Regions from separate parts of the Arthrobacter sp. TJ-266 genome, predicted to be linked through region 2. Evidence: predicted binding sites of a transcription regulator. Region 2 holds the regulator's gene; the other holds the start of a gene.
What was found. The regulator HspR, encoded in region 2, represses chaperone genes until heat shock. The targets are predictions, from matches to a motif close to AAGTTGAGTCNNNNNGACTCAACTT.

Region 1 (15,829 bases), on a different contig from region 2:
AAGTGGGTGGCGCGCTGGCGTGAGCGCCATCCTGACGTGCCGCTGGAACTCCACCAGCACGACGACGATCCCCTCGCCGCCCTGAGGGCCGGATCCGACGACGTCGCCTTCGTCCGGCTTCCCGTGGACCGGGCCGGCTTCCATCTGATCCCGCTCTACGAGGAGCAACCCGTGGTGGTCATGTCGCGGGAGAACGAGCTCTCGCTGTACGACGACGTCCCGGCCGAGGAGCTCGACGGCGAGACGCTGCTCGACGTCGTCGCATGCGGGGGTGCGCGGCTGGCCGTCGAGGTGGCGGCGTCGGGTGCCGGCGTCGTCGTCCTGCCCATGTCGCTGGCCCGCCTGTACGCGCGGAAGGACGCCGTGCACCGTCCGGTTCCCGGTGTCGCGACGACCACCATCGGTATCGCGTGGCGTGTGGAGGACGAGTCCGACGACGTCGAGGAGTTCATCGGAATCGTCCGGGGGCGCACGGCGCAGAGCTCCCGGCAGCCCTCCCAGCGTGAGGCGCCGAAACGGTCCGCGGCGCAGAAGGCCGCGGCGAAGAAGGCGACGGCCAAGGGTGCGAGCGGGTCCGCGAATCCGAGGGCGGGCCGTCCGAACACCCCCGGGACGAAGCAGGGTGGGCCTGCAAGGTCCCGGGGGAAGCGTCGCTAGCCCACGGAGGCGAGGGCGAAGACCCCGGCGGCGATGACGAAGCCCATCAGGCCGATGGTCGTCTCCATGACGGTCCAGGTCTTCAGCGTCGTCTTGACGTCCATGTTGAGGAACCGGCCCACGAGCCAGAACCCGGAGTCGTTGACGTGACTCGCCACCACCGAACCACCGGCGACGGCGACGACGAGCGCTGCGAGCTGCAGGGCGTTGTAGTCGCCCGCCGCGATGGCGGGTGAGATCAGGCCGGCCGCGGTGGTCAGCGCCACGGTGGCGGAGCCCTGTGCGATGCGGAGGATCGCGGCGATGAGGAACCCGGCGAGGATGATCGGGATGCCGAGATCGCCCAGGACGTTCGCGAGGGCGTCACCGATGCCGCTGGTCCGGAGCACTCCACCGAACATGCCGCCGGCGCCCGTGATGAGGATGACGGAGCAGACCGGGCCGAGGGCGGATTCGAGCGTGCTCTCGAGGACGGTCTTGTCGATGCCACGACGGCGCCCCAGGACGTACGAGGCCACGAGCAGCGAGATCAGCAGCGCCACCGGCGTCTCGCCGAGCGTGCGGAGGAACTGGAACCAGCCCTGTTCGGTGAGGGTCTCGTCGAACGCACCTGACCGTGCGGCGGTGTTGAGCCCGGTGTTGAGGAAGATCAGCAGGAGTGGCAGCAGCAGGATCCCGACGACCGTCCCGAACTTCGGCGGGTTCGCCTCGGCGTGCTCGTCCGCGGTACCGAGCAGCTCGGGCACGGGTAGCACGTACTTCTTGCCCGCCCACAACCCGTAGAGGTAGGAGGTGACGTACCAGGTGGGGATGGCTGCCACGAGGCCCACCATGATGACCACGCCGACGTTCGCGCCGAAGAACTCCGATGCGGCCACGGGTCCCGGATGCGGCGGTACGAAGATGTGCATGACGGAGAAGGCGCCCGCAGCCGGGAGGCCGTAACGGAGTACGCCGCCGCCGAGGCGCCGTGCCACCGAGAACACCACGGGCAGCATGACCACGAGCCCGGCGTCGAAGAAGATGGGGAACCCGAAGATCAGGGAAGCGATGCCGAGCGCCAGGGGCGCCCTGTTCTCACCGAAGACCCTGATCAGGTAGTCGGCGAGCACCTTCGCTCCACCGCTCGTCTCCACCAGGCGGCCGAGCATGGCGCCGAGCCCCACGAGCAGCGCCACCGCACCCAGGGTGGAGCCGAAGCTGCCCACGAGGACGGTGACGATCTGCGAGGTGGGGATGCCCGTGGCGAAGGCGGTCGCGAGGCTGATGAGGATCAGCGACACGAACGCGTGGATGCGGAGCTTGATGATCAGGAAGAGCAGGGCGAGGATCGCCGCCGCGGCGATCAGGAGGAGCGGACCGGCGGTGAGGCTCTGGGTCCAACCTTCGATGGGCATGGAGGTTCCTTCGGTGGGGACGGGACGATCGGGGGGTGGTCAGGTGCTGCGGAGGTCGAGCTCGGAGACGACGCGCTCCGTGACCTCGTCGGGGGTTCCGATGTTCTCGATCTTCACGCCGTGCTCGTCGGGTTCCAGTGGCTCGAGCGTGCTGATCTGCGAGGGCAGGAGGGACTGCGGCATGAAGTGGCCGGTGCGGGTCTTCATGCGGTCGAGGATCAGGTTCGTGTCCCCGATCAGGTGGACGAAGCTGGTGGTGCCCTCTGCCTGCGTGAGGACGTCGCGGTAGGAGCGCTTGAGGGCCGAGCAGGTCACCACGGTGCTCCGACCGGCCTGCGCCTGCTCGGTCATCCACGCCTGCATGGCGTCGAGCCACGGCCAGCGGTCCTCGTCCGTCAGGGGGGTGCCGGCGGACATCTTCTCGATGTTGGCGGCCGGATGGAACTCGTCCGCCTCGGCGAAGACCCACCTCAGGCGCTCGGCGAGCCGGGTGGCGATCGTGGTCTTGCCGGATCCCGAGATCCCCATCACCACGATGTGGCGCGGTGTTCCCATGCTGACTCCTTCGTCGGTGCACTCGATGCGTGCTGTGCGCTGCATCACGATTCGGCAAAGGTATCACCTTTGATTTCTGAAAAGTAGTACCTTTCGAAGCCCGGATGATCGCCCTAGGGTGGGGTGATCACCCTCTGCCGTGCGTACATGGCGGCCGACGTTCTCCCGGAGGAGGAGCATGACAGCGCAGTCGATGCCCCCGCTCCTGCCTGCGGGCCACGGGGAACAGAAGGAACAGAAGGAACAGGCGGCGGGAACGACGCCGACAGCAGGCACGTCGTCATCGGCCGCTGAGGCGAAGGGACCCGCGACGGCGACGGTGTTCCACACACGGATCATCGATGCCCTGGGTCAGGACATCGTGGACGGCGTCATCGCCGCCGGGTCCCGCCTCACGATCGAGGGACTGCAGCAGCGGTTCGGTGTCTCACGCACCGTCGTCAGGGACTGCATGCGCGTCCTCGAGGCCATGAACCTGATCGTCCCGCGGCGGCGTGTGGGGCTCGTGGTCCAGGCGCCCTCGCAGTGGAACGTGTACGAGCCGCGCGTGATCCGCTGGCGCCTGAACGGGCCGGGCCGTGATGACCAGTTCCGGTCCCTCACGCAGCTGCGGCGCGCCGTCGAGCCCGTCGCGGCGGCGCTCGCCGCCGAGAACGCCACACCCGCCCAGAGGGACCGCCTCGACCACCTGGGCCGCGAGCTGCGCCGCCTGGGCGAGAGCGGCGAGCTGGAGACGTTCCTTGAGATCGACATCGAGTTCCACGCCCTGATCCTCGAGGCCAGCGGCAACGAGATGTTCGTCGCGCTGCGGCAGGTCATCGCTGAGGTGCTCTCGGGGAGGACTCACCAGGGCCTCATGCCGCAGAATCCGAGGGAGCACGCCCTGCACAGCCACGAGCAGGTGGCCGCGAATGTCCTCGTGGGGGACGCTGCCTCCGCCGAGCAGCACATGGCATCCCTGCTGGCGGAGGTCCGGAGCGCGATCACCTGACCGAGGTCCGTACGTGGCCCGACGCCGGGACGCGGCGGCGCTCGAACGCGATGCACCGGGACTGCACCGGGACTGCACCGGAACGCGACGAGGGAGGCACCCTCGGGTGCCTCCCTCGTCCTGCGATCCGTGTGCCCGTGATCGGGCGAGATCTCACACCGTCGTCAGACGGTCGCGTGCTCGGTTCCCACGGGGGTGACGACCTCCGCCGTCGGTTCCATGTTCTCGGCGTCGACCATCCAGGCGTACTGCTCGAGCTTGCCGATGAAGCCGTGGAGCAGGTCCGCCGTGGTGGGGTCCTCCTCGTCGATCTGGTCGTGGACGTCGCGCATGGTCTTCACGGCCGCGTTCAGCATGTTGACCACGAGCCCCACGGTGTCCTTGGTGGACACGAGGCCGGACGGGAAGGGCTGGATCTTCGTGCCCTCGGCCACGGCCACGCTGCGGCCGTCGGGTACGGCGTGCAGGGCGCGCATGCGCTCGGCCATCTCGTCGGCGAAGGCACGGGCGTCGTCGATGATCTCGTCCAGCTGCAGGTGCATGTCCCGGAAGTTCTTGCCGACCACGTTCCAGTGGGCCTGCTTGCCCTGCAGGTGGAGTTCGATGAGATCGACCAGGACGGCCTGCATGTTGTCCGTGAGGGTGGGTGAAGCCTTCATGAATCCTCCAGTGCTAGAGAAAAATACGCCGCCCGGCCGAGCACATGACGTACCGATCAGAACCGGGTGACCTTCTTTCACCCTAGACCCGTGCGTTGGCCAAATCCAACCGGTTCGGCCTACGCTAAGGGAACTTACGGTTTCGGTCACAATGCTGTTGAAGAACGGCGTCGTGGCGCTTCCGGAGTCTCTACGAAGGAGAATCTTTTGGCTTCAGTTCAGGAATCGATCGACGTAGCAGTACCGGTCACCACGGCCTACAACCAGTGGACGCAGTTCGAGAGTTTCCCGCAGTTCATGGGCGGAGTGGACTCCATCACCCAGACGTCGGACACCCACACGCACTGGGTGACCAGCATCGGAGGCGTCAAGCGCGAGTTCGACGCCGAAATCACCGAGCAGCACCCCGACGAGCGCGTCGCATGGAAGAGCACGGACGGCGAATCCCATGCGGGAGTCGTCACGTTCCACCGTCTCGACGACAACCTCACGCGGCTCATGGTGCAGATCGACTGGCACCCGGAGACCTTCACGGAGAAGATCGGGGCCGTCGTGAATGCCGACACCGCCCAGGTGAAGGGTGACCTCAAGCGGTTCAAGGACTTCATCGAGAAGAGCGGCGGTGAGACGGGTGCCTGGCGCGGCAACGTGGAGGCCCCGCCGACCGGCGGCTCCGGCGGATCGCCGGCGAACGGCTCGCTGCCCGACGCATCGACGAACGACCCGGATTCGGGTGGGCCCCGCATCAGCTGATGCGTTTTTCATGACGAAGGGCGGGTCCCCTCGAGGGATCCGCCCTTCGTCATGTCGGGGCTCGTGCAGGGGCCCCGGCTCAGCCCCGGTGCACCCGGTATCCGTCGGCGCGGTGCACCAGGCGCCGCCCACCGCCGTCGTTGAGGTGGATCCACAGCACGGAGGCGTCGTCGCTGCGCATATCCAGCACCCCGCGGAGGTGCGTGCCGGCGGGATGCTGGAGCGTGATGCGCTCGCCCCGGCGGAAGCCGGACCAGTCCTGCTGGTCTGTATCGGTGGAAGTGGTGTGTGGAGCATCCATGGCGGGCCTTTCGAAGCAGCTGGAAGCGCCACGGTATCGGGACGGACTGAACGCCACGTGAACGGCTGCTGAAAGTTGTGCCCGATGTCACACCGGAGGGGTCAGAGCGTCCGCCAGTCGTTGCTCGTGAGGTGCGAGCCGGCCTGCGGCCCCATCAGGAGCATCCCGCCGTCCACGACGAACGAGGCGCCGTTGACGTAGCTCGATGCTCCGGAGGCGAGGAAGGCGACGACGTCCGCGATCTCCTCAGGCGCACCGGGCCGGCCGAGCGGGATGCCCGGGCGTTCCATGGTGTGCGGGTCCTGGTCGGCGGAATCGTTCATGGGCGTGTTGATCTCGCCCGGCAGGACGGCGTTAGCGGTGATGCCACGGTCCGCGAGCTCGAGGGCGATGGTGCGGATGAGGCCTCCCAGGCCGTGCTTCGAGGCGTCGTACGCGGCGGACCCCACGCGCGGCTGCTCCTGGTGCACGCTCGTCACCGCGATGATCCGGCCGCCCCGGCCGCCGTCGATCATGTGGCGGGCTGCCCGCTGGATGCACACGAAGGCGCCGTCGAGGTTGGCGCCGAGGGTTCCGCGCCACGTGTCCCAATCCGTCTCCATGAACAGCGTGCCGCCGTTGACGCCGGCGTTGTTGACGAAGACGTCCAGCCCGCCGAGCTCCCGGGCCAGCTGATCCACCACGTCACCGCAGGCGGGTGCGTCCGTGGTGTCGAGCCGCGCGACGGCGGCCCGCACGCCCTTCTCGCGGACGAGGCGCGCGGTCTCCTCCGCGCCCTCCTGGTCGGAGTGCCAGGTCACCCCCACGTTGCAGCCCGCTGCTGCGAGGGCGACGGCGGTGGCGCGGCCGATGCCGGAATCGGAACCGGTGACGATGGCTGAGGTGGGTGTGAAGTCCATGCCTTCATCCTTGGCGTCCGGCCCCCGACGTCGCAAGCCTTTTCCGGGGCCGGACGCAGCAGTACCCCCGGACGGGCGTCCGGGGGTACTGACGGGGTGGGGACTACGCCTCGACGGAGTGCTGCTGGGTCCCAGCGGGGGACTCGACGGTCGCGGTCTCGATGGGAGTGGAGGACTCCCCGCTCACGACCTCGATCTTGCGGGGCCTGGCTCGCTCGCTGACGGGGATGGTGACGCTGAGGACACCGTTTTCGTAGCGGGCCGAGATGCCTTCGGTGTCCACGCCCTGCCCGAGGTTGAGCTGGCGCAGGAACGAGCCGCTCTCGCGCTCGCGGGTCAGCCACTTCACGCCCTCCGCCCCGCGCAGGGTGCGCTCGGCGCGGATGGTCAGGAGCTGGCCGTCGACGTCGATGTCCACGGATCCGGGATCGATACCCGGGAGGTCGGCCGACAGGACGTAGTGGTCCTTCTCGCGGTAGAGGTCCATCGGCATGAGACGCAGCCCGGGACGGGGATCGAGGAGAGCGCCGGCGACGCGGTCAAGCTCACGGAACGGATCGAATTTCATGGCCACGGGAAACAACTCCTTCATAGGTTCCGCACGGTGTGCGGTAGTCGGTTCTTCGAGGTTGAGCGACCTCCGCTCAACTACGAAGATATTAGCACTCCCTATGGCCGACTGCTAAGAGATTTCCTGTTCACCGTCGACGAACACATCAGACGCAGGAAGGCCCGTACCGACGTGCGGTACGGGCCTTCCTGATGCTGTTCCCAGCAGGTGTTCGTGCCTGCGCGGGGCCTCGATCCCCGGGCCTTCCGCGTGTGAAGCGGATGCTCTACCAGACTGAGCTACACAGGCGGGTTGTTCCTGAACAGCTTAGGGCATCTCACCGGCCCGCCAAATTCGGGCGGGCCGACGCCGCTCCTAGCCAGCCTGGAAGGGCATCAGTAGCCTGAGCAGTAAGCCAGCTGACGACGACGAAGGACGGCACCATGGACGAGCACGACATCCTGCAGCGCATCCAGGCACTGGTGCAGGAGGAACACGACCTCCGCGACCAGCCCCAGGACGCGGGCGACGGCGAGGCCCACCAGGATCACGCCGTACGGCTCAAGAAGCTGGAGGAGGATCTCGACCAGTGCTGGGACCTGCTCCGCCAGCGCCGAGCCAAGGCCGACGCCGGAGAGAACCCCGCGGACGCCGGCGCCCGGCCCATCAGCCAGGTGGAGGGGTACCGCCAGTAGTGGCACCTCCCCTGATCCTCCTCGACGTCAACGAGACGCTCTCGGACATGGGCCGCATGGCGCAGCACGTCGAGGAGATCGGGGCGCCGCCCCACCTGGCGGCGCACTGGTTCTCCGCGGTGCTCCGCGACGGCTTCGCCCTGACCGTCCTCGGTGACAACACGGCCTTCCGCACGGTGGCCGAGGGCGCACTCCGGTCCGTCCTCGCGGACCAGCCCCTCAACCGCGGGCTCGACGACGCCGTCGCGCACGTCCTCGACGCGCTGCAGGCGCTCCCGCCGCACGACGACGTCGCCGACGGCATCCGCGACCTCGCGCAGGCCGGCCACGAGGTGGTGGCACTGACGAACGGCGCGGCCGCGACGGCGTCGGGCCTTCTTGAGCGGGCGGGCGTCCGCGACCTGGTGTCCGCCGTCCTGTCCGTCGAGGACGCCCCTCTCTGGAAGCCCGCACCCGAGGCGTACGCGTACGCGCTGGAGGAACGGGGGCGGGACGCGGACGACGCCGTGCTCGTCGCGGTGCATCCGTGGGACGTCGACGGCGCCTCCCGTGCCGGTCTCCGTACTGTCTGGCTCAACCGTGGCGGAGCGCCCTACCCGCCGGCCATGACGCGGCCCGACCACGAGGTCGCACGGCTCACCGACGTGGCCGGAGCCCTCCGGGCCTGACGCCCCGTCCTGCGCGTCCGCGGGGACGAAGCCGACGGCCCACAGCATCAAGAAGCCGTAAAGACACCCTCCAGGGCCGCGCCGCTCGGGTTGAATGGCCTCTGGCCCGGGGCCCCTCCCGTGATGCCGCCACAGCGTCATCCCACCGCCGGAGGTTCGAGCGTTCCCGTGAGGCCGAGCACAGACACCCCTCGGGAAGCGCAGGCCTCCGCCGTCGTCCGCGGGTTCCTCACGCGCTCCGCCGCCTGGGCCCGCCACCTGAGCCCCCGGCACCCGGCGCAGGTGATCGTCCTCGGGTTCGCCGCGGCCATCGCCGGCGGGACCGCGCTCCTGATGATCCCGACCGCGAAGGTGGGTGCCGGCAGCGCCACCCTCCTCGAGGCGCTCTTCACCGCGACGTCCGCCGTGTGCGTGACCGGGCTGATCGTCGTCGACACCCCCGTGTACTGGACCGGGCTCGGTCACGTGATCATCCTCGCGCTCATCCAGGTGGGCGGCTTCGGCATCATGGCCTTCGCATCCCTCCTCGGGGTGCTCCTGGCGCGGCGCATGGGCTTGCGCTCGCGGCTCTCGGCCGCAGCGGAGACGAAGAGCGCGGGCATCGGCGACGTGCGGACGGTGCTGCTCGGGGTCCTGCGCATCACCCTGATCGTCGAGTCGGTGACCGCCGTGCTGCTCGCGGCCCGGTTCGGGCTCGGGTACGGCCACGGGTTCTGGGAGGCCGTGTGGCTCGGCGTCTTCCACGCCGTCTCCGCCTTCAACAACGCGGGCTTCGCGCTCTTCAGCGACAACCTGATCGGGTACGCAGGGGATCCCTGGATCTGCCTGCCCATCTGCGCGGCGGTGATCATCGGCGGGCTCGGCTTCCCCGTGCTCTTCGAACTGCGCCGCCACTTCCGCTACCCCGCCAAGTGGCACATGACCACCAAGCTCGTGCTGAGCGGCACGGTGGTGCTGCTGCTGCTGGGGTCCGCGGCAATCACCGCCCTGGAGTGGAGCAACCCGGGCACGCTCGGAGCGTTGCGGCCCGGCGAGCGGATCCTCGCGGGCTTCTTCCAGTCCACGATGACCCGCACCGCCGGCTTCAACAGCGTGGATTTCGCCGCTCTGGACCCTGTCACGCTCCTGGTCATGGACGTCCTCATGTTCATCGGCGGCGGCCCGGCAGGCACCGCCGGCGGGCTGAAGATCACCACCTTCGGTGTGCTGTTCTTCATCCTCTACACCGAGATCAGCGGAGGCACCGCCGTGAACGTCTTCGGGAAGCGCCTCCCGCGCTCGGTGCACCGCCAGGCCATCTCGATCGTGCTGCTCGCCGTGGGCCTCGTCATCGGAGCCACCATGTTCCTGATGCTCATCACCGATTTCGGCCTCGACCGCATCCTGTTCGAGGTGATCTCCGCCTTCGGCACCGTCGGGCTGTCCACGGGCATCACCGCGGGCATCCCACCCGTGGGTCAGGTGGTGCTGATCCTCGTGATGTTCGCCGGACGCCTCGGCCCCGTGACGCTGGCCTCCGCACTGGCGCTCCGCTCCAAACCCCTCTACTACGAATTCCCGAAGGAAAGGCCGCTCATTGGCTAGGCAACGCATGTTCTCCTCCCGGCCCATCGAGGCGATCGCCGCCGCCGACTCCGTGGCGGTGATCGGCCTCGGGCGCTTCGGCGGGGCGCTCGCCCTCGAGCTCGAGGAGGCGGGTACGGAGGTCCTCGGGATCGACGCCGACGAGGACATCGTCCAGTCCTACAACGGGCGCCTGACGCACGTGGTCCGCGCGGACACCACGAAGGAGGAAGCGCTGCGCCAGCTCTCCCTGCCGGAGTTCGACCGCGTGGTGGTCGGCATCGGTTCCGATCTCGAGGCGAGCATCCTCACGACGTCGATCCTCTTGCGCTTCGAGCGGCCCACCATCTGGGCGAAGGCCATCAGCGAACCGCACGCACAGATCCTCGCGCAGCTCGGGGTGGAGCGCGTGATCCGGCCCGAACACGACATGGGCAAGCGCGTGGCGCACCTGGTACGCGGCACCATGCTCGATTACGTGGAGCTCGCGGACAACTTCGCGATGGTGAAGACGAGGCCGCCGAGGGAGTACTGGGACCGCGAGCTCGGGACCACGGGCCTGCGGGCGAAGTACGGCGTCACGGTAGTGGCCGTCAAGCGCAAGGGCGGCGAGTGGGACTACACGACTGCCCAGACCACGCTGTACGACGACGACGAGATCATCGTGGCCGGTCCGACCGGCAAGGCGGAGCACTTCAGCTCGGTGGTGTGACCCGGCCGAGCCCGAGGGCCTTCTGCGGGTACGCTGGAGGTTCTGGTGAGCCGGGAAGTCTGGTCGGCGCTCACTCGAGCATGCCCGACCGAAGGACGCACATGACAGATCACCCGGATGACCACAGGACCGGCTCGACGGTCTTCTCCCGCAGCAGCTACCGCGAGCACCTGCGCATCACCACCATCCTCCGCAAGGAGACGGTGGGTGGCGCACTGCTCCTCGTCGCGACCATCCTCGCCCTGATCCTCGCGAACAGTGCCGCCGCGGACACGTACTTCTCCGTCCGCGACTTCACCTTCGGCTACGAGCCCTGGCATCTGAACCTGAGCGTCGGCACGTGGGCGGCGGACGGACTGCTGGCCCTCTTCTTCTTCCTCGCCGGCCTCGAGCTCAAGCGCGAGTTCGTGGCCGGGGACCTCAGGAAGTTCGACCGCGCGGTGGTGCCGGTCGCAGCGGCGATCGGTGGCGTGATCGTCCCCGCCCTCATCTACGTGGCCATCACGCTCAGCGCCGGGCCGGATGCCCTCCGCGGCTGGGCCATCCCCACCGCGACGGACATCGCGTTCGCCGTCGCCGTCCTCGCCGTGGTGGGCTCCTCCCTGCCGAGCGCGCTGCGTATCTTCCTGCTCACCCTCGCCGTGGTGGACGACCTCCTGGCCATCATGATCATCGCGTTCTTCTACTCGGAGGACATCCAGGTCCCGCCGCTGCTCATCGCGCTGGCACCGCTGGCGCTCTACGCGTTCCTCGCGCAGAAGTTCCCCACGTTCTTCCAGCGGAAGTCCTGGTCGTCCTGGGTGATCCTGCTGCCGCTCGCCTTCGCCGTGTGGGCCCTGGTCCACGAATCCGGTGTGCACGCCACGGTGGCCGGCGTGCTGCTCGGCTTCACCATCCCCGTGCTGCCGAAGGGCGTCGACGCCGAGGTCTACGAGATCGGCGTCGAGGACGACGACGGCCCCACCCAGGCGCACGACGTCGCCCCCGACGGCCTCGCCGACACCCTCGAGCACCGGCTGCGGCCACTCTCCGCCGGGTTCGCCGTCCCCGTGTTCGCGTTCTTCTCGGCCGGGGTGGCCATCGGTGGCACCGAGGGACTCGTCAACGCCTTCACCGATCCGATCGCCATCGGCATCGTCGTGGCGCTCGTGCTCGGCAAGCCCATCGGCATCCTGCTCGCCACCGTGGCGGTCACGAAGACGACCAAGGCGGCACTCGATCCCGACCTCGCATGGGTGGACATCCTCGGGGTCGCCATGCTCGCCGGTGTCGGTTTCACCGTCTCGCTGCTCATCAGCGATCTCGCGTTCGGTCAGGGGACACCGGCCGACGACCACGCGAAGGTGGCCATCCTCGCCGGTTCGCTCATCGCGGCGCTCGCGGCCGCCGTCGTGCTCCGGACGCGCAACAAGCGCTACCGGGAGCTCGATGCGGAGGAGAAGGTCGACGCCGACAACGACGGCGTGCCGGACGTGTTCGAGGGGCGCTAGGCCGGGACCGAGCGACGACGCGGAGCCGGGGCGGGGTGGTGACCGCGCAGGGAGCGGCCCGGGTGCGGCTCAGGTGCGGCGGAACAGCCAGGACAGCGTGAGGGCGCCGGCGCTGCGCCGGAAGCCGCTCCGGCCCGAGACGACCTCGAGCGCCGCCCAGATCGCCAGACATGCCGCACTCGCGGTGCGCAGGCGCTGCCTGTTCGCCTCGTCGAGCGCCATGAAGGACGCGGCGCCGAGCAGGGCCCACCCGAGGATGGGGGCGTTCGGTGTCTGGACGATGGTCTGGCGGCCCAGGCTGTCGGTGAAGAAACCCATCAGGCCCCCTTCTTCTTGGAGGAGCCGGCATCCTTCGTGGCGCCGGCCTTCTTCTCACGGTTCTTCTCTACGCTGCGGCGCAGGGCCTCCATGAGGTCGAGGACGTTGTCGCCGTCGTCGTGCTCCTCGCCCTTGCCGAAGGTCTCCTCCGTGTCGATGGTGTCGCCCTTCTCGATCTTCGCGTCGATCAGGGTGCGGAGCTGCGCCTGGTACTCGTCGGTGAAGTTCTCGGGGTCGAAGTCGGTGGAGAAGGAGTCCACGAGGGCCGCCGACATCTGCTTCTCCTTCGCGGAGATCCGTACCTTCTCCTCGAGGGCGGGGAAGGAGGCCTCGCGCACCTCGTCGTCCCAGAGCAGGGTCTGCAGCATGAGGACGTCGCCGCGTACCCGCAGCGCGGCGAGGCGGCTCTTCTGGCGGAGCGAGAACTGGACGATCGCCGTGCGGTCGGTCTCCTGGAGGGTCCGCCGGAGCAGTACGTACGCCTTGGTGGAGGTGCTGTCCGGCTCGAGGTAGTACGCGCGGTCGTACATGATGGGGTCGATCTGGTCGCTCGGCACGAACTCGACGACGTCGATCTCGCGGCTCTTCTCCACCGGCAGCGACTTGAGGTCCTCGTCGGTGAGCACCACGGTGTGCTCGCCGTCGTCGTACGCCTTGTCGATGTTCTTGAAGTCCACGATCTCGCCGCAGATCTCGCAGCGGCGCTGGTAACGTATGCGGCCGCCGTCCTGGTCGTGCACCTGGTGGAGCGAGATGTCGTGGTCCTCCGTGGCGCTGTAGACCTTGACCGGCACGTTGACCAGCCCGAACGCGACGGCACCCTTCCAGATGGCTCTCATGGGTCAAGTGAACACCACGCCCGGTGGGCGGACCAGAGGCCTCCTCTAGACTTGCCCGGTGACTTCAGAGACCGTAGAACCCATCGTCAGCAGGACCACGAACGACGACGGCGGGACCGTGCTCCGCCTGGAGTTCCAGTTCGCCTTCCCGCCGGCGGTGCTGTGGAAGCACCTGACGGACGCCGACAAGCTGAAGTACTGGTTCCCGTGCGAGATGGAGTTCCAGCCGCGTCCCGGCGAGGAGATCCTCTTCACGTACGCCGACCAGAAGCCCCTGCGCGGCACCGTGCTGGAGGCGGAGCGGCCCTCACTGCTCGCCTACACGTGGGAGAAGGACGCCCTCCGCTGGGAGCTCGCACGGACCCCGGACAACGGCACGCAGCTGGTCCTGCTCCTCACGCCCGGGAGCGTGCGGCACTCGGCGACCATGGCCGCGGGATGGCACCTCACCATCGCCGGGCTCGACGACTTCCTGAACAAGCGCAACCTCGGGCAGGATCCATCCCTGTGGGACACCTACGTGGCCCGGTACCGGGAGCAGTTCGGGGTCTGACCCGGCTCGCGGCGGCTCGGCGGTCCCAGCTACCCGGCGGCCGCTGACAGATCCGTGCTGGACCGCCCGGGGCATCCGGTCAAGACTGGAGGAATGGCGCCCCCTCGCACGGCCACGCAGCAGACCGTCACCGTGGACGGCCGGACGCTGCGCCTGACGAACCTCGACAAGGTGCTCTACCCCGCCACGGGCACCACGAAGGCCGACGTCCTCGCGTACTACGCCGCGGTGGCGCCGCACCTGATCCTCCACGCGGGGCACCGGCCCGTGACCCGGAAGCGCTGGGTGCACGGCGTGGGGACGCCCGAGGAGCCGGGCCAGGTGTTCTTCCAGAAGAACATCGATGACAATGCCCCGGCCTGGGTGCCGCGGAACGGGATCCAGCACAAGGACCACGTCAACGTGTACCCGATGGTGGACGACCTCGGGACGCTCACCTGGCTGGGGCAGATCGCGGCGCTCGAGATTCACACGCCGCAGTGGCGCTTCGCGCCCGACGGCGGCAAGGGCAACGCGGACCGGCTGGTACTGGACCTCGACCCGGGGCCGGGTGCGGGGCTCGCCGAGTGCGCGGAGGTGGCCCTGCTGGCGCGGCCCATCCTGCAGGACATGGGGCTGGAGCCGTTCCCCGTCACCAGCGGCTCCAAGGGCATCCACCTCTACTGCGCGCTCGACGGGCGGCAGACCTCGGAGCAGGTGTCCGCCGTCGCCCACGAGCTGGCGCGCGCCCTGGAGGCCGACCACCCCGATCTCGCCGTGAGCGACATGAAGAAGGCCCTGCGGTCCGGCAAGGTCCTCGTGGACTGGAGCCAGAACAACGCGAACAAGACGACGGTGAGCCCCTACTCCCTGCGCGGCCGCTTCGAACCGACGGTCGCCGCACCGCGGACCTGGGACGAGATTGCGGAGGACGGCCTCGCGCAACTCGAGTACCACGCGGTGGTGGAGCGCATCGGCACATTGGGGGACATCCTCGCCCCGGCGACCCCACCCCTACCCGGGCCCGACGGCGGTACCGCTCCGCAGGACCGCCTCTCCACCTACCGGGCCATGCGTGATGCGGACCGGACCCCCGAGCCGGTGCCGGACGCCGTGGGTCCCACCGGCGGCAACAGCTTCGTGATCCAGGAGCACCACGCGCGGCGCCTGCACTACGACTTCCGGCTGGAGCGCGACGGCGTCCTCGTCTCCTGGGCCATCCCCAAGGGCCCGCCCATCACGCCGAACAAGAACAACCTCGCCGTGCAGACCGAGGACCACCCCCTCGACTACGGCAGCTTCGAGGGAACTATTCCCAAGGGGGAATACGGCGGCGGCGAGGTGACGATCTGGGACGCCGGCACCTACGAGGCGGAGAAGTGGCGTGAGGGCAAGGAGGTCATCTGCACCCTTCGCGGGAAGGCGGACGGCGGCCTGGCGCAGGGTGGCGCGGCGATCCGGCGGTTCGCCCTGATCAACACCGGGGGCGGACGCTCCGGCAAGAGCAACTGGCTGATCCACCTGATGAAGGAGCAGCCCGCGGAGGCGGAAGGCACAGGTTCACGGGAACCTGACGACACGGGAGGCGCACTCGTTCATGCCGATAGCGGAATGGATGGGGCAGAGGCACAGGCCGAGAGCGCCTCGCCGGCGTCCGAGGTATTCGGACGCACACCCGATCGGCGCCGGGCGGCAACCGGCAAGCGCGTCGCCGATGCGGTGCGCCCGATGCTGGCCACGCTCGCGCCCGGTGCCACCCTGCCCGATCCGGAGGACTGGGCGTACGAGATGAAGTGGGACGGCGTGCGCTGCATCGCCACGGTGCGCGACGGCGAGGTCACGCTCGCGAGCCGCAACGGCATCGATACCACGGGCACCTACCCCGAGCTCTCAGACCTGGCCGATCACGTGAGTGCTGACCGCGCCGTCCTCGACGGCGAGATCGTGGCGCTGGACGCGAGGGGGCGCCCCGACTTCGGGCTCCTGCAGACGCGGATGAAGCTCACCCACAGCTCCGAGATCGACGCCGCCCGGCGGGTGACCCCGGTGCGGCTGATGCTCTTCGACCTGCTGGACCTCGACGGCAACGACCTCACGGGCCTCCAGTATCGGCAGCGCCGGGAGCTCCTCGAGAGGGCGGTGGACCCCGCAGAGGACGGCCACGTGCAGGTGCCGCCCGCCCTCGACGCGACGCTCGAGGAAGCCGTGGAGGCGAGCAGGCAGCTCGGCCTCGAAGGCATCATGGCCAAG
Region 2 (15,829 bases):
GTCGGACGCCATCCCTGCGGTGATCGTCGCCGAGTCCTCGACGGCGATCGCACCGGCCGACCTCGCCGCCTACGAGGAGCTCGGAGCCACGCTCGGTTCGGTCGAGGGCCTCGAGGCGCCCGCCGAGGGTGCTCCCGCCGTCGTCGGGCCCGTGCCGTCGGAGGACGGCCTCGCGGTCCAGTACATCGCGTTCGTTTCCTCCGACGCCGAACTGGAGGAGGTGGTCGCGGAGCTCCGGACCACGCTCGACGACGAACTGCCCGACGGCGTCACCGGCTATGTCACGGGGCCGGCGGGCTTCACGAACGACCTCGTGGCCGCCTTCGGCGGCATCGACGGGATCCTGCTCGCCGTCGCCCTCGGCGCCGTGTTCCTCATCCTCCTCGCGGTCTACCGCTCCCTCGTGCTGCCCTTCCTCGTGCTGCTGACCTCCGTGTTCGCGCTGGCCACCTCGATCCTGCTCGTCTTCGGATTCGCGAAGCTCGGGTGGATCCAGCTCAGCGGGCAGAGCCAGGGCATCCTGTCCATCCTGGTGATCGGCGCCGCCACCGATTACTCGCTCCTGCTCGTGGCGCGCTTCCGTGAGGCGCTGACCGAGCACCGCACCACGTGGGAGGCCATCCGGGTGGCCTACCGCGGCTCGTTCGAGCCCATCCTCGCCTCCGGCGCCACGGTGATCCTCGGCCTGCTCTGCCTGCTCTTCTCGGACCTGAACTCGAACAAGAGCCTCGGGCCCATCGCCGCGATCGGCATCGTCTTCTCGCTCGCCGCTGCTCTCACGCTGCTCCCGGCCTTCCTGGTGCTCTTCGGCAGGGCGGCGTTCTGGCCGCTCCGCCCGCGCTTCGATGCAGAGCGGGCCACCGTGGCGGCACCGCACCACGGCAGGCACGTGGCCCTCGACGGCCCCACGGCGGTCAGCGCGGAGACGGGCCTGGAGAGGCTGAAGGGTGTCTGGCGGCGCGTGGCCCTGCTGGTGGCGCGACGTCCGCGCGCGGTGTGGCTGGCCTCGCTGCTCATCCTGGTGGCGGGCGCACTCGGGCTCACCCAGCTGCAGGCCAACGGGGTGCCGCAGTCGGCCCTGATCCTCACGCCCTCGAACGCCGTGGACGGTCAGGACGCCCTGGCCCGTCACTTCGACGCCGGCTCGGGCAGCCCGGTGTACGTCGTGGCCCCCGAGGCGGAGCAGGAGGCTGCGCTCGACGTCGTCGCGGGGCAGGCGGGCATCTCCGACGCCATGGTCACGGCTGATCCCACCGGTGCCGCCGTCGTCGAGGACGGCCGCGTGCTCATCAGCGGCACGCTCGAGTACCAGGCCGATTCGGACCGCGCCGAGGACGTGGTGCGCGAGCTGCGGACAGCGCTCGACGACGCCGGGACGGACGCGCTCGTGGGAGGCGTCACGGCGGTGGCGATCGACACGAACGACACCGCGCTCGCGGACCTCGTGAAGATCATTCCGATCGTGCTGCTCGTGATCCTGCTGGTCCTGATCGTGCTGCTGCGTTCCGTCCTCGCCCCGGTGCTGCTCGTGGCGAGCGTCGCGCTGTCCAATGCGACGGCGCTCGGCGTCTCGGCGCTGGTGTTCAACGGCATCTTCGGCTTCGAGGGCGCCGACGCCTCGGTCCCGCTGTTCGCGTTCGTCTTCCTCGTGGCGCTCGGCGTGGACTACAACATCTTCCTCATGACCCGCGTCCGCGAGGAGTCGCTGCGCATCGGCACCCGGCCGGGGGTCCTGCGTGGGCTCGGCGTGACAGGAGGTGTCATCACGTCGGCGGGCGTCGTCCTCGCCGCCACCTTCGCTGCCCTCGGGGTCATCCCCATCCTGTTCCTCGCGCAGATCGCCTTCGTGGTCGCGTTCGGCGTGCTGCTGGACACGGTGCTGGTGCGTTCCCTGCTCATCCCGGCCCTCGCCTACGACCTCGGTCCGACGATCTGGTGGCCGTCGGCGCTCGGACGGGTACCGTCACCACGGTGACATCGGCCTTCCCTCCGGTGTCCTTGCCCGGAGGTGGACATGGGCACCTCTCTCCACGGACACCACCCGGCGCCCGCCATAGCCTGTGGTGAGATCCTCGCCGGTGTCGAGGGCAGGGCAATGAGCCAGGCCACGAGCAGAGGAGTGGGGGACGCATGACCGCCAGAGGCATGATCGGCGCGAATCTGGAGCAGCTGGAGCAGCTCGCGGTCCTCATGGGCACCTCCGGCTCGGGCACGGGGGATGTCGTCACGTGGGGGATGACCCTGGTGGGGGAGCCGAGCATTGCCGGTGCCACGAGCTACCCCGAGGTCTATCCGCTGAGCGGCTCCGAGGAGACACCGGGACCCGAGACGGTCTTCGGCCGGGACAACCCACTGCAGGGCAGCGTGGACTGGACCACAGGACTTCCCGACGGGAACATCGCCAACCAGGAAGACAGGTGGAAGTTGATCGTGGAGGACACGTTGCCGGGCTACCAGGAGCTGCTGCAGAACGACCCGGAGGAGGCGCGGCGCATCATCGCTTCCGACTTCGGCGACCGGCTCGAGGCCAACCGGCCCTCCAACACCATCCCCGACCTCACGCAGAGGATCATCGATGGCTTCGGTGTGGAGGTGAACCAGTGACGCGTGCGACCCTCCGGCGGACCGTCGCTGGCATCGTGATGTGCGCGGCGCTTGCGCTCACCGCGTGTTCGTCATCAGGCAGCAACGAAGGAGCACAGGCCATGGAACTGACAAAGGCGGGATCCTCGCGATTCGACGAGGGAGGTGTCGAGGCGATCAAGGATGCGCGGTCCGCCACGTTGAACCTCACATCGGGCGCCCTGACGAAGTCCGACATCGGTCTCGCCGATGACGCCTTCATTCCCATGGTGACGGTGGACGAAACCACTCCGCTCGAGGTCACGGTGAGGATGCCGGAGGGCGAGGTGGTGCTCGAGACGCCCATGCTGAAGCTCTTCGACGCCTCGGGTGGTGCGGCCGTGGACACCATCACCCTGTTCCGGGTCTTCGATGAGCCCGACGAGCTGGTCGCCGAGGTGGTGGCCTCCGTGGACACCTACGGGGTGCAGGCGGAGGCGGTGGACCAGTGGGTGTCCGACGACGAATCCGGCCTGTACGCCTCGCACGACAAGGCTTTGCCGGTCGGGACGAAGCTCGGTTCCGGCGTCCAGATCAGCGTCAACTGGCAGGACGGGGATCCCCGTCAGGTCCTCGAATACACGATCACTCCCGGGGAGTGAGAGCTGGACCTCTTCCGATCCGCAGGAGATGGGGGAGGCGCGGTGAGGTCGAGGGCATCATCCTCAGGCTTTGCGCAAGAACCTGTGGATACCGGTACTGGGCACTCAGCCGTGGCTACCCTGAGGGGGTGTCCACGCATCCCACTCCGCAGCCTCGCGGCTTCCAGCAGGACGACGGCGCGGCCTCCCCCGACGACGCCGTTCCAGGAGCGGACGCGCCCTCGATGGTCCTGGATCCGCGGGTACTGCGGGAGATGCGGCAGGACTTCTCGGACACAGCTGTGGTATCCCGCTTCGCGAGGGATTTCTCCACGAGCCTCGGCGACAAGCTCGACCGCCTGGACCTGCGACTGCGCGATGGTGACACGACCGGCGCGAGGGACGCCGTCATCAGTCTCAGCATCTCGGCCGACATGATCGGGGCGGGCCGGCTGGGTGATGCCGCACGGGCCGCGCGCACCACCCTCGCCGCGGACGCGTCTGCCGGCTCCGACGTGATGGAGGTGCTCCGCGCCTGCGCCGCGGACACCCTGCGGCAGCTCGAGCTGACCTATCCCGGATCGGTCTGACGGTTCCGGCTCAGGGCGAGCGACTCGGCATGATCCTGAAGCCGACGCCGCGGACCGTGGTGATCAGGTCCGGGTCACCCTCGCTGCGCGAGAGCTTCTGGCGGAGGTTCGCGATGTGCACCTCGATGGCTCGCTCGTCCGTCCGGCTCACGAAGTTGTAGCCGCGGTACTCCTTGCCGCGAGACACCCGGACCAGATCCTCCTTGGTCCGCACGGCGCCCTTGCTGTTCAGCAGCTCGTGCAGCAGGTTGAACTCGGTCTTCGTGAGGGGCAGTTCCTTGCCTGCGCACTCCACCGTGCGGGTACCGCCGTCCACCACCAGGTTCCCATGGCGCAGGACGTCCGCGGGTGGGCCGCCGCCGGTTCCGGACGGCGGGATGACGACGGCGTCGGGTGAGGGCGGCTCGAGGCGCAGTGCCACGTCGCTGACACGAGGCCGGCGCAGCAGGGCGTCGATCCGCGCCCGCAATTCGCGGGGTCGGAAGGGCTTGAGTACGTAGTCGTCAGCCCCGGCCTGCAGGGCAGTGAGGATGTCCGTCTCCTCGTCGCGCGCCGTCAGCACCACCACGTAGCAGTCGGTCGTGGCGCGGATGCGGCGCAGCACCTCGTAGCCGTCGATGTCCGGGAGGCCTATGTCCAGCGTCACGACCGTGGGTTGTTCGGCGCGGACGGCGTCCACGCCCTCACGCCCGGTGGTGGCCCCGGACACCTGGAAGCCGCCCTGCTCGAGGATGGCGCACACAAGATTGCGGATATCGAGATCGTCCTCGATCACCACGGCCGCGCGGCGGTCGCTGACCGGGGCGCTATTCATACTGGGCCGATGTTCGTGGAGTGCGCGGTGAGGCCTTCGCGGTCACCACGTGTGCCGGGCAACGGCCGAGGCCATCGGCTACCGGTCGGGATGCATCGGAATGTCGTCTCCGGAACATGCTTCGTGACCCTGTTCTCTTCGGCGGCCCGGCTGACCCCGAGGGTCCCGTGGCTTTGCGTCCCTGCCTCGCACCAGGTTTGCCTTTGTCGACGGGCGTGCGCCCGCTCGACCATGGTAGCAACGCCGACCGACACTTCCGAGAGGTCGCCCGGGTCCGGGGCGAGGTCATGACGGGGTCTCCTGCCGTCGAAGAACACCCGCAGCCCGGCGCACCGCGTCGCTGACCGCGCCGAGCGCCCGGGATCCACGCCTCCACTGCTGCCAGTGGAGCAGGACGTCCACGTGAGCGCCGGGGTCGAAGGTGACGAGACCGGCCGCACCCTCCCTCAGTTCCAGTTCCGCCATGAGCCCCCAGCCCATGCCGAGCCTGATCGCCTCCGCGAACTCCTGGGCGGCCGGCACGTAGTGACGCGGTGGCGCCAGGACGCCGGGGGAGCGGCTGCGGAGGTAGCGGTCCTGGAGGTCGTCCTTGCGGTCGAACACGATCACCGGCGCGGCGGCGAGCTCGTCCGGCGTGGCGCCGGCGCTGAACCAGGTCCGCCGGAACTCGCGCGTGCACACCGGTACGTACCTCATGACGCCCAGCGGTTGTGCGCTGCACCCCTGGACCGCAGTGGCCACCGAGGTGATCGCGGCCGATGCCGCGCCGCTGCGCAGGAGCTCGAGGGAGTACTCCTGGTCCTCGCGCAGCACCTCGATCTGCAGGTTCCCCGCCACGGGGGCGAGGGCGGGCAGCACCCAGGTGTGGAGGGAGTCGCCGTTCACCACGATGGTGATGTGCTGCCGCTCCTGCTCGCCGGTCGCCGCGAGCTCCAGGGCGAGATCGGCCGCGAGAAGATCCAGCTGGCGGGCGAAGCGCACGACGGCGAGCCCGGCCTCCGTGGGCCGGAGAGGTCGTGTGCGCGATACGACCGGGCGCCCGACGGACAGCTCGAGAGCCCGGATGCGCTGGCTCACGGCCGACGGCGTGATGGCGAGCGCCTCGGCCGCGGCCTCGAAGCTGCCGCCGGTCACGATGGCAGCGAGAGCACGCGCCTGAGCGGCGTCGACGTCCTTCATGAGCACTTCTTACCATGCTGTAGAAGGATTAGCTGGTCTACACCGGGCGTCACGCCCTACGTTCGAGGCATGATCACCACCGTCGCCACCGGGCTCGCCGCCGGCCTCACCCTCATCATCGCGATCGGCTCGCAGAATGCCTTCGTGCTGAGGCAGGGCCTACGGCGCTCGCACGTGGCCCTCGTCGTCACCGTCTGCGCCGTCTCGGACCTGCTGCTGATCGGCCTCGGCGTCGGCGGACTCGGGGTGATCATCGAGCGCGCGCCGGTGCTGATCGACGTCGTGCGGTGGACCGGGGCCCTCTTCCTCACGGGGTACGCGGTCCTCGCGGCACGGCGCGCGGTGCAGGGGGAGGCGCTCGACGCCGAGGGCGGCACGCGGGCCACGTCGTGGCAGGCCGCACTCGGGACGTCCCTGGCCCTGACCTGGCTCAATCCGCACGTGTACCTCGACACCGTGCTGCTGCTCGGCTCCCTCGCGAGCACGCACGGCACCGACGGCAGGTGGTGGTTCGCCGCCGGCGCCGGGCTGGGCTCCGTGCTGTGGTTCACCGGTCTCGGGGTGGGCGCCCGCTACCTCGCCCCGCTCTTCCGGCGACCGTCGGCGTGGCGCGTGCTCGACGCCCTGATCGCCGTCGTCATGCTGGCGCTCGCCGTGATGCTCGTCCTCGGGTGACCGCTCCCTCCCCGTTCACCGCTCGAGGTTGGCGCGTTCCTCGATCCAGTCCGTGGCGGCGTCGGACAGGTGGACGCCGTCCGGTCCACGCTCGCCCATCCACCAGGTCTCGGAGGCGATCAGGCCGCCCGCCCGGCTGATGTCGGCCACCACCTCTGGCGAGAGCGGCTCGCCGTTGTGCGCGATCAGCCAGTCACGCGTCTGCGGCATCACGAGCATCCACCACTGGTCCAGGTCCATCCGGGAAGTATCGCATCACCGCCGCCGGCCGCACAGGTTGCGCGCGTACCGTGGGCGCATGGACGCCAGCACCGTACGTCAGCAGCTCATCGTCAGCACGCTCGTCGAGGCCCACCAGGACCTGATGGTGGCGGATCCACTCGCCTTCCGCGCCCGGTTCCGCAAGATGGCCGCTGATCCGTACGCGTTCTACCGCGGCAGCGCCGCCCTCTTCTACACGGACATGGCGGAGCTCGACGACGCCTGGGCGGACGAGCGGACCGCCCGGGTCTGGATCCACGGCGATCTGCACGCGGAGAACTTCGGCACCTACATGAGCAACGAGGGTCGGCTCATCTTCGACGTGAACGATTTCGACGAGGCCTACGTGGGCCACTTCTCCTGGGACCTCCGCCGCCTCGTCGCATCCCTGACGCTGCTGTGCTGGCAGAAGGCGCTGCCGTCGCAGTCCGTCCGTGCACTCGCACGCACCTACCTCGAGGCCTACCTCGGCCGCGTGGCGGACTACGTCGAGGACGAGCAATCGGCCTTCGCCTTCGGGCTCGAGAACACCGAGGGCACCATCCACCGGGTCCTGCAGCAGGCCCGCTCGGCGCGGCGGACACGCCTGCTCGACGCACTCACGGTGATCGTGGACGACGAGCGGCAGTTCCGTGACGACGGCTCCATCCGGATGCTGGACGACGCCGAGTACGCGGAGGTGGCGGAGGCCTTCGCGCGCTACCTGGAGACGATCCCGGACGGTGACAGGTCCCGACGGCGCGTGTACTACCGCGTCAAGGGCATCGTGGGGAAGAAGGGGTTCGGCATCGGCAGCGCCGGGCTGCCCGCCTACAACGTCCTGATCGAGGGCTTCGACGAGGCACAGGAGAACGACATCATCCTGACCCTCAAGCAGTCGGCCATCGCGGCGCCCAGCCGGATCGTCGACGACGAGCGCGTCCGGGGTTTCTTCGAGGACGACGGGCACCGGGCCGTGATCAGTCAGCGATCACTGCAGCCGCACACCGATCCCTTCCTCGGCCACACCACCCTTCGCGGGGTCTCCTTCGTGGTGTCCGAACTCTCGCCCTACAAGCGCGACCTCTCCTGGGACGACCTCACCGAACCGGACCAGATGGCCCCGGTGCTCGAGGCGCTGGGGCAGGCGACGGCGAAGATCCACTGCTCCACCGACGAGGACAGCGACCACGACCTCGTGCCCTTCCGGACCGAGACGGCCATCCTCGCCGTCGTCGGCTCGGCGACCGAGGCGTTCATCGAGGACATCGTCACCTTCGGTGAGTCCTACGCGGAGCGGGTGCGGGAGGATCACGCCCTCTTCGTCGACGCCTTCCGGGAAGGGCTGATCACCGCCGTGCCTGCTGCCTGAGCTGTCAACCTGAGTCGGGTCGACTCAACTCGGTTTGGTCCTACCGACCCGCGGGACTACAGTTGAGTGCAGAACGCTCAATCCACGCGCCCGGCGGATGAGCGCCTCGCAAATCCCGGGCAGTCGAAAGGAACTTGCATGTCACGTGCAGTAGGTATTGACCTCGGAACCACCAACTCGGTCGTCTCGGTCCTCGAAGGTGGCGAGCCCACCGTCATCGCGAACGCCGAGGGCGCCCGCACCACGCCGTCGATCGTCGCCTTCTCCAAGTCCGGCGAGGTCCTGGTCGGCGAGATCGCCAAGCGCCAGGCCGTCAACAACATCGACCGCACCATCGCCTCCGTCAAGCGCCACATGGGCACCGACTGGAACGTCGACGTCGACGGGAAGAAGTACACCGCGCAGGAGATCTCCGCGCGGACGCTCCAGAAGCTGAAGACCGACGCGGAGAGCTACCTCGGCGAGAAGGTCACCGACGCCGTCATCACCGTTCCGGCGTACTTCAACGACGCCGAGCGCCAGGCCACCAAGGAGGCCGGTGAGATCGCGGGCCTCAAGGTGCTGCGCATCGTCAACGAGCCCACCGCGGCCGCCCTCGCCTACGGCCTCGACAAGGGCAAGGAGGACGAGCTGATCCTCGTGTTCGACCTCGGCGGCGGAACGTTCGACGTCTCGCTCCTCGAGGTCGGCAAGGACGAGGACGCGTTCTCGACCATCCAGGTGCGGTCCACCGCCGGCGACAACCGCCTCGGCGGCGACGACTGGGACCAGCGCGTGGTCGACTACCTGCTCTCGCAGGCCAAGGCCAAGGGTGCGGACCTGTCGAAGGACAAGATCGCCCTGCAGCGCCTCAAGGAAGCTGCCGAGCAGGCCAAGAAGGAACTCTCCTCGGCCACCTCCACGAACATCTCGCTCCAGTACCTCTCCGTCACGGCGGACGGGCCCGTGCACCTCGACGAGCACCTCTCGCGCGCCAAGTTCCAGGACCTGACGAAGGACCTGCTGGACCGCACCAAGAAGCCGTTCAACGACGTCATCTCCGAGGCTGGCATCAAGGTCGCTGACATCGACCACATCGTCCTCGTGGGCGGATCCACGCGTATGCCCGCCGTCGTCGAGCTCGTCCGTGAGCTCGCGGGCGGCAAGGAGCCCAACAAGGGCGTCAACCCGGACGAGGTCGTGGCCGTCGGCGCCGCACTGCAGGCCGGTGTGCTGAAGGGCGAGCGCAAGGACGTGCTCCTGATCGACGTCACGCCCCTCTCCCTCGGCATCGAGACCAAGGGCGGCATGATGACCAAGCTCATCGAGCGCAACACGGCCATCCCGACCAAGCGCAGCGAGACCTTCACCACGGCGGACGACAACCAGCCGTCCGTGGCCATTCAGGTCTTCCAGGGCGAGCGCGACTTCACCCGCGACAACAAGCCGCTGGGTACGTTCGAGCTGACCGGCATCGCCCCGGCCCCCCGCGGCGTGCCGCAGGTCGAGGTCACCTTCGACATCGATGCCAACGGGATCGTGCACGTGTCCGCGAAGGACAAGGGCACCGGCACCGAGCAGTCGATGACCATCACCGGTGGTTCGTCCCTCTCCAAGGAGGACATCGACCGCATGGTGCGCGAGGCCGAGGAGCACGCCGCCGAGGACAAGAAGCGCCGCGAGGCCGCCGACACCCGCAACGGTGCCGAGCAGCTCGCCTACTCGGTGGACAAGCTCATCGCCGACAACTCGGACAAGCTGCCCGAGGAGGTCCGCACGGAGGTCCAGGCCGACGTCGACGCCCTCAAGAAGGCGCTCGAGGGCCAGGACAACGACGACGAGGTGAAGACCGCGTTCGACAAGCTGCAGGCATCGCAGTCCAAGCTCGGCGAGGCCATCTACGCCTCCGCGCAGCAGGACGCCTCGCAGGCCGGTGGCGCCCCCGCTGATGACCAGTCCGCCTCCGCGAGCGCCGACGAGGACATCGTCGACGCCGAGGTGGTCGACGACGACACCAACGAGAAGAAGTAGCCATGCCGCACCACGGAAACGACGAAGAGCACCAGGCGGAACCGGTGAACTTCCGCGACAACCGGAAGATCGATCCCGAGACCGGTGAGGTCCGTGGGCAGCAGGACGACGCCGGTGAGCCGACTGCGGGGGATCCCGCGGCCGGCGGCCCGGCCGCTCCCGCGGCCGACGCGTCGCAGGGAGACGCCCTGGCCCAGGCCGAGGCGATCCTCAACGAGGCCGGCGGCGAGAGCAACCCGGCGGTGGACGTGGTCGCGGAACTCCGCAACGATCTGCTCCGGCTGCAGGCCGAGTACGTGAACTACCGGCGCCGCGTCGAGCGTGACCGCGACGTCGCACGGGACCAGGCGGTCATCGGGGTCATCACCACGCTGATGCCCGTCCTCGACGACATCGATGCCGCGCGTCAGCACGGCGATCTCGCCGAGGGCCCGTTCGCGGCGATCGCGGGGAAGCTCGAGAACGTGCTCAGGACGTACGAGTTGACGCGGATCGACGAGGTGGGGGTGGAGTTCGACCCGAACATCCACGAGGCCCTCATCCAGCAGCCGAGCGCCGAGGTGCAGACGGACAGCGTCAGCCAGATTCTCCGGGCGGGCTACCGCAAGGGGGAGCGCGTCCTCCGGGCCGCGCAGGTGATCGTCGCAGTACCCGAGTAGATTGCATCGCCGGGCGGACACCGAACGGCGGCAACGAAATTTCCCGACTCGCAGAGCTCGCTGGGAAATATTAAAGCCGCCTTCCTCGGTGCTCCGCCCGGCTCTCCCGGGTTAAGGGGGCTGTCAAAGGGCTTTTGACCCGCCGTACTTCATTGTTCTTCCTAGGAAAGGAGACTCCGATTGGCTAGTCAGGATTGGGTCGACAAGGATTTCTACAAGATCCTGGGTGTCTCCAAGGATGCGTCCGATGCCGACATCAAGAAGGCGTACCGCAAGCTCGCACGCCAGCACCACCCCGATCAGAACCAGGGGGATGCCGGGTCCGAGCGGATGTTCAAGGACGTGTCGGAGGCGTACTCGGTGCTGTCCGACGCCGAGCAGCGCCAGCAGTACGATGCCATACGTGCCATGGGCGGCGGCGCGCGCTTCTCCGCCGGGGGTCCGGGCGCCGGAGCCGGCGGAGGTGCGGGTTTCGAGGACATCTTCGGGAACCTCTTCGGCCAGGGTGCGGGGCCGCGCCAGCGGACCGGCTTCTCCAACAGCAACCTCCCGCCGGAGTTCGCGGACCTCTTCGGGGGCGGGGGCATGGGCGGCAGCACCTTCCCCGGCGGCTTCCAGCAGCCACGTCCGCAGAAGGGCGCCGACCGCACGGCCACCACGTCCATCTCCTTCGCGGGCGCCATCAACGGCACCACCATCGGGCTGCGTGAGCCCTCGGGCGAGCAGATCGACGTGCGCATCCCCGCGGGCATCCGCGACGGGCAGAAGGTCCGCGTGAAGGGCAAGGGCCAGCCCGGGCAGGCGGGCCCGGGAGACCTCATGGTCGCGGTGTCCGTGAAGGACCACCCGCTCTTCAAGCGCGACGGCGACACCATCCGCATCACCGTCCCGGTCACCTTCCCGGAAGCCGCCCTCGGTGCGGAGATCGAGGTGCCGACACTCTCCGGCGAGCTGGTGAGGATGCGCATCCCCGCGGGGACGCCGTCGGGCCGGACGCTCCGCCTCAAGGGCAGGGGCGTCAAGACCTCCAAGGCCACGGGGGATCTGCTGGTCACGGTCGAGGTGGTGGTGCCGCAGAACCTGTCGAAGGAGGCCGAAGCCGCCGTCGAGGCCTTCCGGGACGCCACGAAGGACGCCGACCCCCGCGCCGGCCTTGCCGCGAAGGCGCGGCTGTAACAGTACATTTGACCGAACGCCGGGAGGACCGGCACGGAAGGAGGCCACCGATGGACTACACGATGCCCGTCTACGTCATCTCCGTGGCCGCGGAGCTCGCCGACATGCACCCCCAGACCCTGCGTCAGTACGACCGCCTGGGGCTCGTCATCCCCAGCCGGGCGCCCGGCAGGGCGAGGCGCTACTCGCAGAAGGACGTCGGCACGCTACGGGAGATCCAGCGGCTGTCCCAGGAGGGCGTCTCCCTCGAGGGGATCCGACGCATCCTCGAGCTCGAGAACAAGGTTGCCGCCCTGCAGGCGCGCGTGTCGGAGCTGTCCTCCGAACTCTCCGCGCAGCGTGGTCGGTCGGAATCGAGCCGGATCTTCGCCGCGGGCCTCGCGGGCGACGTCGTCACGCTGGCACGCGGTCAGCGGCCGCGTCCGCGCAGTCAGGCCCTCGTGGTGTGGCGGCCCGAGCCGGAGCGCGCGCGGTCCTCCTCCGACGCGGTCGGGTGGTAGTCGGGTGGTCGCCGGGTGGTAATCGTCGGGGCGGGCGAGGAGACTGGAACCATGCACGTCGAACCGGGAGGTCCTGATGCTTGAGCCGATCATCGCGGCGTTGGCGGTCGGCGCCGGGATCCTCGCGACACTGGGCGCCGGAACGGGGGTGGCCGGCTGGCTCGTGGTCCGGAAGGTCAAGCGCTCCCGGATCATCGAGCGCACGCGGGACCGCGGGATGCTCGCCGCGCGCGCCTACGCGCCCGATCCCCTGACGCGGGAACCCGCGCGCCTGATCAGCAACCTCACGCGATCCTCCCGAGCCACACATCTCGCCCTCGAGGAAGCTGTGGCACAGCACCGCCCCGTGGGTGACCTCCCGCGCGCGGCCGCGGAGATCGACCGCGCCGCAGCGTCCCTCGAGACCCTTCTGAAGGCGGCGGACCGCGAGCCCAACCGCGCGCTCAAGCAGGAGTGGACCCGGGACCTCTCGGCGCAGGCGCGGGCACTCGACGAACTCTCCGCCGATCTCCGACGCTCCCTCCTGGCGACCTCCCGCTCGATGGACACGCTGCAGCTCGAGCAGGCCACCGCGCGGCTGCGCACCGAGATCTCGGCGATGAGCACCTGGCGTGACACCTACGGGAACCGCCAGGCCTGGTGAACTGTTGGTCTCGGTACCAGTGATCCAACGGCTTCGGGGGTAGAGCGTGACCATCAGGCGTCGCATCCAGCGCATCGTCACGGCGAACCGCACGGCCGCCGCGGACGCGAAGAAGGACCCGCGCGTGCAGGCCGAGGAGGCCCAGCGGTCCCAGCACGCGCTCCTCGACCAGGCCCGCCGCGGCGCCGCCGACCTCGCCGCCCACCATCACCGCATCGGCCTCTCGGCCAACGAGGCCGCCCTCTACCTCCACCGGGTCGAGCGGGCGGCCGAGGCGGCTGTGCAGCGCGGCGACGACGACGCTGCGCGCGCTGCCATCCGGGAGTCGATCTCCGCACGGAAGCGGCTGGAGGCCCTCACCTCCCAGCTGGCCGAGGCCGAGCACCAGTCGCGGAGGGTGCAGGACGACGTCCGGCGGCTCGAGGAGCGCCTGCAGCGCAACGCGATGGAGTACGACGCCCTCCTGGCCCGGCGGGCCGCGGCGGAGGCGACGAGAGGCGTCCACGAGGCGCTCGGCGCGTCCTCGCGGGAGTCGGCGGCCATCGATGCGGCCCGTCGCAACGCCGAACTCGAGGTGCGCCGCTTCGAGGCCCAGGCCCGGGGTCGCGAGGAACTCTCCTGGTCCGACCCCTCCTCGCCCCGGCTGGAACAGGCCTTCGAGGAACTGGAGGCGGAGGTCGCCGCGCAGCAGGAGCTCGAGGAGCTCAAGCGGCGGCACGGCGGCGGCCGCCCGTAGCGTCCTCGGTTGTCGCTAGTGGCCCGTGGGGCGTCGGTCGCCGTTGTTAGACTCGGCCCATGACTGAGCTCAGCGGGTCCCATGTCCTGGTCGTCGGCGCAACCGGAGTGCTCGGAGCGGAGCTCTCCCGCCAACTCGCCGCCCAGGGCGCGCAGCTCACGCTCTCCGGCAGGTCCGAGGAGAAGCTCACCGCGCTCGCCTCGGAGCTCGGGGACGCCGTCACCGCTCAGGTCGCCGCCGATCTCGGCAAGCCCACCGGCCCTGCTGACATCGCGGCCGCCGTGTACGGGCGGGAACTGAACGGCGTCGTCTTCGCCTCGGGTGTGGTGGCCTTCGGCCCGGCCGTCGAGGTGGACGACGACACCCTCGATGAACTCATGCTCGTGAACCTGCTCGGCTACATGCGGCTCATGCGGGAGGTCGCGCCGAAGCTCGCGAAGGATTCCTTCATCGCGCAGATCAGTGCCGTGGTCGCCGAGAGCCCCACCGCCGGCATGGCCGCGTATTCCGCCACGAAGGCGGGCCTCAGTGCCTACGGCAAGGCGCTGACCCTCGAGCTGCGCAAGCAGGGTGTGAGGGTGCTCGACGTGCGGCCGCCGCACACCGAGACCGGCCTCGCCACGCGGCCCATCGCCGGTGAGGCGCCGAAGCTCCCCCAGGGCAAGGACCCGAAGGCCGTCGCCGAGCGCATCATCACGGCCGTGCGGGAGGGCGAGCGGGACCTCCCGTCGTCGGCGTTCTGACGCCGAGGGCGGCCGCCGCTGCCGCTCCGCACATTGCTGCCGCGAGGGCGAACGCGGCACCGGGAGCGATGCTCCCGAGCAAGATCCCCGTGAGGAACGCCCCGCCCGCCTGACCGAGGACGAGCGCGATGAAGAGGGCGGATGTTCCCGCGGCACCGTTCCCGGGCGTCGTCGTGGCCCACAGGATCAGCACCGACGTCGCCGCCGTGTAGGTGAGGCCGAAGAGCAGAGCCCCGGCGATCGCCGCCACGGTCACCGTCGGGAGGACACCCACGAGCGCCGTGGCGCCGGCAGTTCCGAGGCAGGTCAGGGGCCAGGTCAGGGCGATCGGCCGGGACGCGAGCCACCGGGACAGCAGCACCGCGGCGCCGCCGCCCACGCCCAGCGCGATCCACGCCCCGGCGGATGCCGCCGGACTCATGCCTCCGACGTCCTCGAGGACGGTGCGGCCGTAGACCCAGACCGCCGCGCTGCCGACGCCCAGTAGCACCGCTCCCGCGAGCGGCCTCACGAGGTCGCGGAGACCTCCCCCGAGGGTGCGGACACCGCTCCCGAGCGTCGCCCCGTCGCGCAGCTTCACTTGTTCACGCGTCTGCACACGTCCCTGCGCCGCTGCCCGGACCGCCGCCCGTTCCTGCTTCCGTCCCGTCGCCCGCTCCTGCACTGACCTCCGCGGATCGCCGTCACCGCACAGCACGCCGACGGTCGACACCACGGCGATCACCGCGACGAGGATCCACGCCACACGCCACGCGTCGCCGAGCACGAGGGACAGCATCCCGGCCAGCACGACCCCGAAACCGGTGCCGGAGTTGACCGTGGACTGCGCGCGCCGCTCACGGGACGGCTGCACGTTGCGCCGCACGAGCTCGACCAGCGCGGGTGTGGCGAAGCCGGCTCCCATACCCGCCAGGAGGACGGCGACGGCGAACACGGCGGTCGAGTGCGCTGCTGCGATGCCGAGGCTCCCGATGGTGGCTGTGAGACCCGCGAGTACCGCGACCGTCCGGGGGCGGGAGCCTGCCCAGAGGAGCCCGAGGCCCGACGCGACGCAGTACAGGAGGGAGGATCCCGACGAGAGCATGCCACTGGTAACCGGCGTCAGCGCGAAGGACGAGGCGAAGACCGGCAGGAACAACCCGAAGCCGAGCCTCGCCAGGCCGTAGGTCGTGGCGATGAGGGCGACGCCGGAGACGAGGAGGATCGGGCCCGACCGAGCGCGGGCAGACTGTAACGAGCGTTTCATTGAAACGAACGTTATAGGGTGTGTCCATGCCAGCGCAATCACC

Region 1: AC4D12_RS10425 (Hsp20/alpha crystallin family protein) is a predicted target of HspR. The motif match lies at 6,839-6,863, and genes of this name have one in related genera.

What each region holds. Positions count from the first base shown of each region.
Region 1 is NZ_JBZCNC010000003.1:370,390-386,218, reverse strand. Features, by position in the region: gene AC4D12_RS10465 (LysR family substrate-binding domain-containing protein) at 1-657, shown strand, start outside; gene AC4D12_RS10460 (GntP family permease) at 654-2,054, opposite strand; gene AC4D12_RS10455 (gluconokinase) at 2,094-2,609, opposite strand; gene AC4D12_RS10450 (FadR/GntR family transcriptional regulator) at 2,788-3,600, shown strand; gene AC4D12_RS10445 (Dps family protein) at 3,765-4,259, opposite strand; gene AC4D12_RS10440 (SRPBCC family protein) at 4,467-5,012, shown strand; gene AC4D12_RS10435 (hypothetical protein) at 5,092-5,313, opposite strand; gene AC4D12_RS10430 (SDR family oxidoreductase) at 5,415-6,212, opposite strand; gene AC4D12_RS10425 (Hsp20/alpha crystallin family protein) at 6,316-6,780, opposite strand; tRNA gene AC4D12_RS10420 (tRNA-Val) at 6,998-7,071, opposite strand; gene AC4D12_RS10415 (DUF2630 family protein) at 7,206-7,457, shown strand; gene AC4D12_RS10410 (haloacid dehalogenase type II) at 7,457-8,125, shown strand; gene AC4D12_RS10405 (TrkH family potassium uptake protein) at 8,294-9,709, shown strand; gene AC4D12_RS10400 (potassium channel family protein) at 9,717-10,400, shown strand; gene nhaA (Na+/H+ antiporter NhaA) at 10,502-11,890, shown strand; gene AC4D12_RS10390 (hypothetical protein) at 11,960-12,208, opposite strand; gene ku (non-homologous end joining protein Ku) at 12,208-13,047, opposite strand; gene AC4D12_RS10380 (SRPBCC domain-containing protein) at 13,106-13,600, shown strand; gene AC4D12_RS10375 (ATP-dependent DNA ligase) at 13,694-15,829, shown strand, end outside.
Region 2 is NZ_JBZCNC010000001.1:286,498-302,326, forward strand. Features, by position in the region: gene AC4D12_RS01545 (MMPL family transporter) at 1-1,975, shown strand, start outside; gene AC4D12_RS01550 (hypothetical protein) at 2,131-2,604, shown strand; gene AC4D12_RS01555 (hypothetical protein) at 2,706-3,224, shown strand; gene AC4D12_RS01560 (hypothetical protein) at 3,353-3,793, shown strand; gene AC4D12_RS01565 (response regulator transcription factor) at 3,804-4,607, opposite strand; cyclic di-GMP riboswitch class I at 4,745-4,819, opposite strand; gene AC4D12_RS01570 (ArgP/LysG family DNA-binding transcriptional regulator) at 4,893-5,786, opposite strand; gene AC4D12_RS01575 (LysE/ArgO family amino acid transporter) at 5,856-6,461, shown strand; gene AC4D12_RS01580 (hypothetical protein) at 6,477-6,701, opposite strand; gene AC4D12_RS01585 (DUF2252 domain-containing protein) at 6,760-8,073, shown strand; gene dnaK (molecular chaperone DnaK) at 8,212-10,083, shown strand; gene AC4D12_RS01595 (nucleotide exchange factor GrpE) at 10,086-10,742, shown strand; gene AC4D12_RS01600 (DnaJ C-terminal domain-containing protein) at 10,923-11,918, shown strand; gene AC4D12_RS01605 (heat shock protein transcriptional repressor HspR) at 11,969-12,418, shown strand; gene AC4D12_RS01610 (hypothetical protein) at 12,495-13,061, shown strand; gene AC4D12_RS01615 (PspA/IM30 family protein) at 13,108-13,797, shown strand; gene AC4D12_RS01620 (SDR family NAD(P)-dependent oxidoreductase) at 13,857-14,540, shown strand; gene AC4D12_RS01625 (MFS transporter) at 14,491-15,786, opposite strand; gene AC4D12_RS01630 (TetR/AcrR family transcriptional regulator) at 15,813-15,829, shown strand, end outside.